2 regions of the Pseudomonas sp. EL_65y_Pfl2_R95 genome follow, and region 1 is predicted to be linked to the other one. Evidence: predicted binding sites of a transcription regulator. Region 1 holds the regulator's gene; the other holds the start of a gene.
The links. Region 1 encodes sigma-54, which starts transcription at its own class of promoters, with help from an activator protein. Its sites were predicted from a motif close to ANTGGCATNNANNTTGCTNT; they were not measured.

Region 1 (3,767 bases):
TGTGCCAACGCCTGTTGCATTCCATCGCGACTGAACCGTCGCCTTGGCTCACTTTGACGCCTCAGGGCAAGCCTATGGCCCCGGCACTCGCCACCTTTTGCAGAGAATCCTTAGCTGTTGTTCTGGATGTCGACAACAACCTGGTACAGCTCGTCATTGCTCTGTGCCTGGCGCAGTCGTTCGCGGACATCGCTGCGGTCAAGCATGCTGGCGATTTGACGAAGTAGCTCCAAGTGCTCATCCGTGGCCGCTTCAGGAACCAGCAGGACGAACAGCAAATCTACCGGTGCGCCATCGATTGCATCGAAATCTACAGCGGAGTCGAGCCTGAGTAACGCACTGATCGGCGCGTTGCAAGCAGGCAGACGGCAGTGCGGAATGGCAATACCATTGCCAAAACCGGTGGACCCGAGTTTCTCGCGGGCAATCAGGCTTTCGAAAATGTCTTGTCCATCGAGGTCGGGCAATTCGCGCGCAACCAGGTTGGCAATCTGTTCGAGAACACGTTTTTTGCTGCCGCCCGGCACGTTCACCAAGGAACGGCCGGGGGTCAGGATATTTTCAAGTCGGATCATAGGAGTTGGGCGATATCAACGGGCCATTGCACCCTGTTGACGGTCGAGCTGCTTTTCCTTGTGCTTGATAAGTTGTCTGTCGAGTTTGTCGGTCAGTAAATCGATTGCTGCGTACATATCATCGTGTTCGGCATTAGCGACAATTTCGCCGCCTGCAATGTGTAAGGTGGCTTCGATTTTCTGTTTGAGCTTCTCGACCTCCATAATAACTTGCACATTCGTAATCTTGTCGAAGTGGCGTTCTAGTCGACTGAATTTTTCGTCGATGTAGTCACGCAGGGCGTCGGTCACATCTAGCTGATGTCCACTGATGTTGACTTGCATACCGCATTCTCCTTGTTGCCGTGTGTAAGAGACAGGCTGTTTGCCTGCCGCCGGAACACTGTGGCGCGAAAAATCCTCAGTAAACATTTCCCACGCTGGGTAATAGCAGTATGGCTACTTTATCCAAGCGCGGGGCAGTTCGGTATTGGTTGAGACGATTTTCCTGTTCATCAACTGCTACATCAATCGCTTGCGTTCACTTGAAGGCGCGATACCGAGGGACTCACGGTATTTAGCAACTGTGCGGCGAGCTACTTGAATGCCTTGTGCCTCCAGTAAACCAGCGATCTTGCTGTCACTCAACGGCTTTTTTGCATTTTCCGCTGCAACCAGTTTCTTGATAATCGCGCGGATCGCTGTAGACGAGCATTCTCCGCCTTCGGAGGTGCTTACGTGGCTGGAGAAGAAGTATTTCAACTCGTAAATGCCACGCGGGGTGTGCATGAATTTCTGCGTGGTAACCCGCGAGATGGTGGACTCGTGCATGCCGACTGCTTCGGCAATGTCGTGCAGTACCAGAGGCTTCATCGCTTCGTCACCGTAGTCGAGGAACCCGCGCTGATGCTCAACGATCTGAGTAGCGACTTTCATCAGGGTCTCGTTGCGGCTTTGCAGGCTTTTGATAAACCAGCGAGCTTCTTGCAACTGATTGCGCATAAAGGTGTTGTCAGCGCTGGAGTCCGCACGGCGGACAAAGCCTGCATATTGAGCGTTGACCCGCAGGCGGGGCATGGCTTCCTGGTTAAGCTCTACCAGCCAGCGCTCATTGTGTTTGCGCACAATCACGTCGGGCACCACATACTCCGGCTCGCTGGACTCAATCTGCGAACCCGGACGCGGGTTAAGGCTTTGGATCAGCTCGATGACCTGGCGCAGGTCGTCTTCCTTGAGCTTCATGCGGCGCATCAGTTGGCTGTAGTCACGATTGCCAAGCAAGTCCAGATAATCATTGGCGAGGCGCTGTGCTTCAACTAGCCAAGGGGTCTTGGCGGGTAGCTGGCGCAGTTGCAGGGTCAGGCATTCGCGCAGGTCTCGTGCGGCGATGCCCGAAGGCTCGAACTGCTGAATGCGGTGCAGGACGGCTTCAATCTCGTCGAGCTCGATGTCCAGTTCAGGATCAAAGGCTTCCAGAATCTCTTCCAGGGTTTCTTCGAGGTAGCCTTGTGGGTTGATGCAGTCGATCAGGGTGACTGCAATCAAACGGTCCTTGTCGGACATTGGCGACAGATTGAGCTGCCAGAGCATGTGGCTCTGCAGGCTTTCACCGGTTGAGGTGCGCGTGGTGAAGTCCCACTCGTCATCGTCACTGTTGCTGCTTGGCAAGCTGCTGGCGCTGGTCTGGTAGACATCCTCCCACGCGGTATCAATGGGCAGCTCATTGGGAATGCGTTCGTTCCACTCACCTTCTTCCAGATTGTCCACGGTTTGTGGCGCATCTTGGTGGTTGCTGCTTTCTTCGTAGGTGTCTTGTTGCTTGGGCTGCTCGACAGTTGCGGTTTCTGCGCCGTCGGCCATAGGATCCGAATTATCGAAGTCTTCGCCATCTTCCTGGCGTTCGAGCATTGGGTTTGACTCCAGCGCCTCCTGGATTTCTTGTTGAAGATCCAAGGTCGACAGTTGGAGTAAGCGAATGGCTTGTTGCAGCTGAGGAGTCATCGTCAGCTGCTGGCCCATCTTCAGGACTAGCGATGGTTTCATTGCAGACCTTATTTACCGGCGTCTCTGCGCAATCCACTACAGGGCGCCGAAGGAGGCGCCTCAAGGAAGCAAATTATATGCCTGAATTGCAGTGCTTTGCCTAGCTGTTGCCGCTTATCGGGTGAAAAAATCCAGGTTAAAGGCGGAATTCATGACCCAAGTAGACTTCTTTTACCGTCTGGTTGGCCAGAATTGCCTCTGAATCACCTTCTGCAATGAGTTGGCCATCGCTGACGATATAAGCGGTTTCGCAAATATCCAGCGTTTCGCGCACATTGTGGTCGGTGATCAACACGCCAATACCCTTGGCTTTCAAGTGATGGATGATTTGCTTGATGTCGCCAACCGAAATCGGATCAACACCCGCAAAAGGCTCGTCGAGCAAAATAAATTTCGGTGCAGTGGCCAGGGCGCGGGCAATTTCAACACGGCGCCGCTCGCCACCGGACAAGCTCATTCCCAGGTTGTCACGAATGTGGTGAATATGGAATTCCTCAAGCAGGTTCTCCAATTCAGCCTCACGGCCAGCCCGATCGAGTTCTTTGCGGGTCTCAAGAATGGCCATGATGTTATCGGCAACACTGAGCTTACGGAAAATCGAAGCCTCTTGAGGCAGGTAGCCAATGCCCGCGCGCGCGCGGCCGTGCATCGGCTGATGGCTGACATCGAGGTCGTCAATCAGGATGCGACCCTGGTCAGCCTGGACTAAGCCCACAATCATGTAGAAGCAGGTGGTTTTACCTGCGCCGTTAGGGCCGAGCAGGCCGACGATTTGGCCGCTGTCTATGCTCAGGCTAACGTCACGGACAACCTGGCGGCTTTTATAGCTTTTCGCCAAGTGTTGGGCTTTCAATGTAGCCATTAATTACTGCCCTTGGGTGGGTTTGTTCTTCGGCTGAATCACCATGTCGATGCGCGGGCGCGGCGTGGTCACTTTGGTGCCATTTGCGCGGCCAGCATTGACGATTTGGCGCTGGGTATCATAGACAATTTTCTCGCCTTCGAAGGTATTGCCCTCTTGGATGACCTTGGCCTGGTCAATCAGCACGATGCGCTCGTTGGCGGAAAAGTACTGAATGGTCAGGCCGTAGGCTTTGACGATCTCTTTGTCGACTGCAGGCTTTTGTTCATAGTACGCAGGGCGCCCGACGGAGGTGAAAACATCAACTT
Region 2 (3,767 bases), 1.1 Mb from region 1:
TCAGTCATATCGCCAGCGAGTCTGCGGTTGCCAGCTTTCTCGGTGATTATTTCTGCACCTCCGATGCATGGTCGGTAAAGAAATCTGCACAGCGGGTGCTGATGGCGACCAACTCCTGGCTATACGCGCAAACACGGCAAAGCCAATACCGTTATGACCTCGACCGTGGTTATGTGTGCACCCTGAGCGCCATGGTGATCAAATCCACCACCGCACATATCTTTCATGCCGGCGACACGCGTATTTACCGCCTGCGCAATTCCAGCCTGGAGCAGTTGACCGAGGATCACCGGCTCTGGGTTTCTCAGGACAAGAGCTATTTGAGCCGGGCGCTGGGCATTGGTACTCACCTTGAGCTTGATTACCGCCGTTTTACCGTGGAGCAGGGTGACCGCTTTGTATTTGCCACTGACGGTGTTTATGAATTTGCCAGTGCTACACGTATGGTCGAGCTGATTGACGCTCAGGATCACGATTTGGATGAGGCCGCACGTGCAATTGTCGAGCATGCTTTTGAGCAGGGCAGCAATGACAACTTAACCGTGCAGATTGTGCGGATCGACAGTGTGCCGCAGCAAGGTGCAAGTGAACTGCAGCAGCAATTGACTGAGCTGCCGTTTACGCCGGTACTTGATGCCCGAGCAGAGTTCGATGGCTATCGGATCATTCGTGAGTTGTACGCCAGTAGTCGTAGCCACATTTATTTGGCTGAAGATCTGAGCAGTCATGCCCAAGTGGTGATCAAAGCGCCATCGGTGGATTTGCACAGTGACCAGGCACATTTAGAACGTCTGCTCAGCGAGGAGTGGGTGGCGCGGCGGATCGACAGCCCCCATGTACTTAAAGCGCCCACGCAGACACGCAAGCGTAACTACCTGTATAGCGTCAGTGAATTTGTCGAAGGGCAAACGCTGCGCCAATGGCTGCTTGATCACCCCCAATCTGAACTGGAGAAGGTCCGAGATATAGCTGAGCAAATTGGCAAAGGCCTGCAGGCATTTCATCGTATGGAAATGCTTCATCAGGATTTACGCCCCGATAACATCATGATCGATGCCTGTGGCAGCTTGAAGCTGATCGACTTTGGATCGGTGCAAGTTGCAGGTCTGATGGATACGGCTTCGCCGATTGAGCGCAATCAACTGCTGGGCACTGCGCAATACACCGCACCGGAGTACTTTTTGGGCGAGAGTGGTTCACCGCGCTCTGACCAATTCTCACTGGCGGTTATCGTTTATCAAATGCTCAGTGGGCGGCTGCCTTATGGTGCCGAAGTGGCCAAGTGCAAAAGCCGCGCAGCGCAGAATCGTCTGGTTTACCAGCCGTTACGCAATAATGAACGAGAGTTGCCTGCATGGCTGGACGATGTTCTGCGCAAAGCGCTGCAGCCTGATCCACTCAGGCGCTACAGCGCGCTTTCGGAGTTCATTTTTGAATTGCGCCAACCGAGCAAGGAGATCCTTAGCAAGCACCGCGCACCCTTGTTGGAGCGAAACCCCTTGCTGTTCTGGAAGAGTTTGTCGGCGCTGCTTCTGGTGCTGGTCGTCTGGTTGCTCAGCCGCGGCTATTGAGTTATCCGGCATCAGACTGGTGCACAGCACCTGCAACTGCACCAATGGCGTTCTAAAGCAGCGCCTAATTAATCCTTTTGTTTTGGTAGTGAAGCCTCTGGTACGGCGCTTCTGGGTAAATGGCATAGCCTTTGCTAATACTGGGTAGTGCTCTCACACGTTGAGAGCGGCCCAATCGATCAATGGCGATCGAAACATCTGCAATGCAGTTGGGCATCAAAGGCTAAACGAGGCATTGCGGCCGGTTGTTTAGCGGCAATGAACAGGCAAAGGCGCCTGAGACCGAAAGGTTTCAGGCGTTTTTTTTGCTTTGAAAATGTGCATGGCTTGGATGGGTGAACTATGAACTCCACTGACGCAACCTTGAATCATCTGCAAACCCTGATTGTTATCGGCAACGGTATGGTCGGTCATCATTGCGTCGAGCAATTGATTGAGCGCGGTGCGTTAGCCCAATACAGCATTCACGTATTCAGCGAAGAGCCGCTGCGCGCCTATGACCGCGTGCACCTGTCCGAGTACTTTACTGGCCGTGATGCCGAGTCATTGGCCCTGAGCAGCGTTGAACTGTATCAGCAGCCTGGCGTGACCCTGCATTTGGGCGTACCCGTGCTGGAGATCGACCGTGAGCGCCGCGAAGTAATCACCGCAGACGGCTGTTTCTCCTTCGATAAGTTGGTGCTTGCGACGGGCTCTTATCCATTTGTACCGCCAATTGAAGGCGCTGAAGGCAATTCGCGCCTGGTTTATCGCACCCTGGCCGATCTCGACACCATTCAGGCTGCTGCAAAGGGTGCCCGGCGCGGTGTCGTCGTCGGTGGCGGCCTGCTGGGCCTGGAGGCCGCCAATGCACTTAAATCCTTGGGGTTGGAAGCCCATGTGGTGGAGTTCGCCCCACGGTTGATGCCGGTACAATTGGATGATCACGGCGGTTTGGCGCTCAAGGCCCAGATCGAAGCACTGGGCGTCAGCGTGCATTTGTCCCGCGCGACTCAATCGATCAGCGCTGGCACCGAATACCGCTACCGCATGAATTTTGCGGGCGATGAGTTTCTTGAAACCGATCTGATCGTGTTTTCTGCCGGTATTCGCCCACAGGATGTATTGGCCAAACAGTGCGAATTGACGCTGGGCCCGCGCGGTGGGATTGCAATCGATAGCCAATGCCGAACCAATGATCCGGATATCTTTGCGATCGGTGAGTGCGCGGCATGGAACGGGGGCGTCTATGGTTTGGTTGCTCCGGGTTATCAAATGGCCCGCGCGGTTGCCACGCAATTATGTGGCGAAGACAGTGAGCCATTTATGGGCGCCGATATGTCGACCAAGCTGAAGTTGCTCGGCGTCGATGTTGGCTCTATTGGTGATGCCCATGGCGCCACACCCGGTTCACGCAGTTACCGTTTTATCGATGAGGCCACCGCCAGCTATCGCCGTTTAGTCGTCTCGCCAGACGGCAAACATGCCATTGGCGCGGTACTTGTGGGTGACAACAGCTACTACGACAGCCTGCTGCAGTACGTGCAAAACGGTATAAAGCTGCCAATAGACCCATCCTGCTTGATCCTGCCGCAAGGCGAGGGCGCACCGGCCTTGGGTGCGGATGCATTGCCGGACACGGCAACCATTTGCTCCTGCCATAACGTCAGCAAAGGTGCGATTTGCACTGCCATTGACGGCGGTTGTGGTGACCTTGCTGGGCTCAAGGCCTGCACCAAAGCAGCAACAGGCTGCGGGGGCTGTGCGGCCCTGCTCAAACAGGTATTCGAGCACGAGTTAACAGCCCGCGGTGTGGTGGTTGATAAGAGCTTGTGTGAGCACTTCGCTTATACCCGCCAAGAGTTGTACGCGATTGTGCGTGTCGAGGGCATCGAGACGTTCGATGAGCTATTGAGCACGCATGGCAAGGGTCATCTGGGTTGCGATATCTGCAAACCCGCAGTGGGCTCGGTGCTGGCGTCCTGCTGGAACCGTTCAATTACGGATCCGCTGCTGGTGCCGCTGCAAGACACCAACGACACTTTTATGGCCAATATGCAAAAGAACGGCACCTACTCGGTGGTGCCGCGTATTCCGGGTGGTGAGATCACCCCGGATGGCTTGATCGCGATTGGCGCGGTAGCAAAAAAATACGACCTCTACACCAAAATTACAGGTGGTCAGCGCATCGATTTGTTCGGTGCGCAACTTCATGAG

Region 2: the regulator sigma-54 is predicted to act here: its motif matches at 1,690-1,709, upstream of nirB (nitrite reductase large subunit NirB).

What each region holds. Positions count from the first base shown of each region.
Region 1 is NZ_CAXAOV010000001.1:1,148,830-1,152,596, reverse strand. It holds gene ptsN (PTS IIA-like nitrogen regulatory protein PtsN) at 111-575, opposite strand; gene hpf (ribosome hibernation-promoting factor, HPF/YfiA family) at 591-899, opposite strand; gene AACY09_RS05475 (RNA polymerase factor sigma-54) at 1,077-2,597, opposite strand; gene lptB (LPS export ABC transporter ATP-binding protein) at 2,734-3,459, opposite strand; gene lptA (lipopolysaccharide transport periplasmic protein LptA) at 3,463-3,767, opposite strand, start outside.
Region 2 is NZ_CAXAOV010000001.1:91,283-95,049, reverse strand. It holds gene AACY09_RS00425 (bifunctional protein-serine/threonine kinase/phosphatase) at 1-1,571, shown strand, start outside; gene nirB (nitrite reductase large subunit NirB) at 1,914-3,767, shown strand, end outside.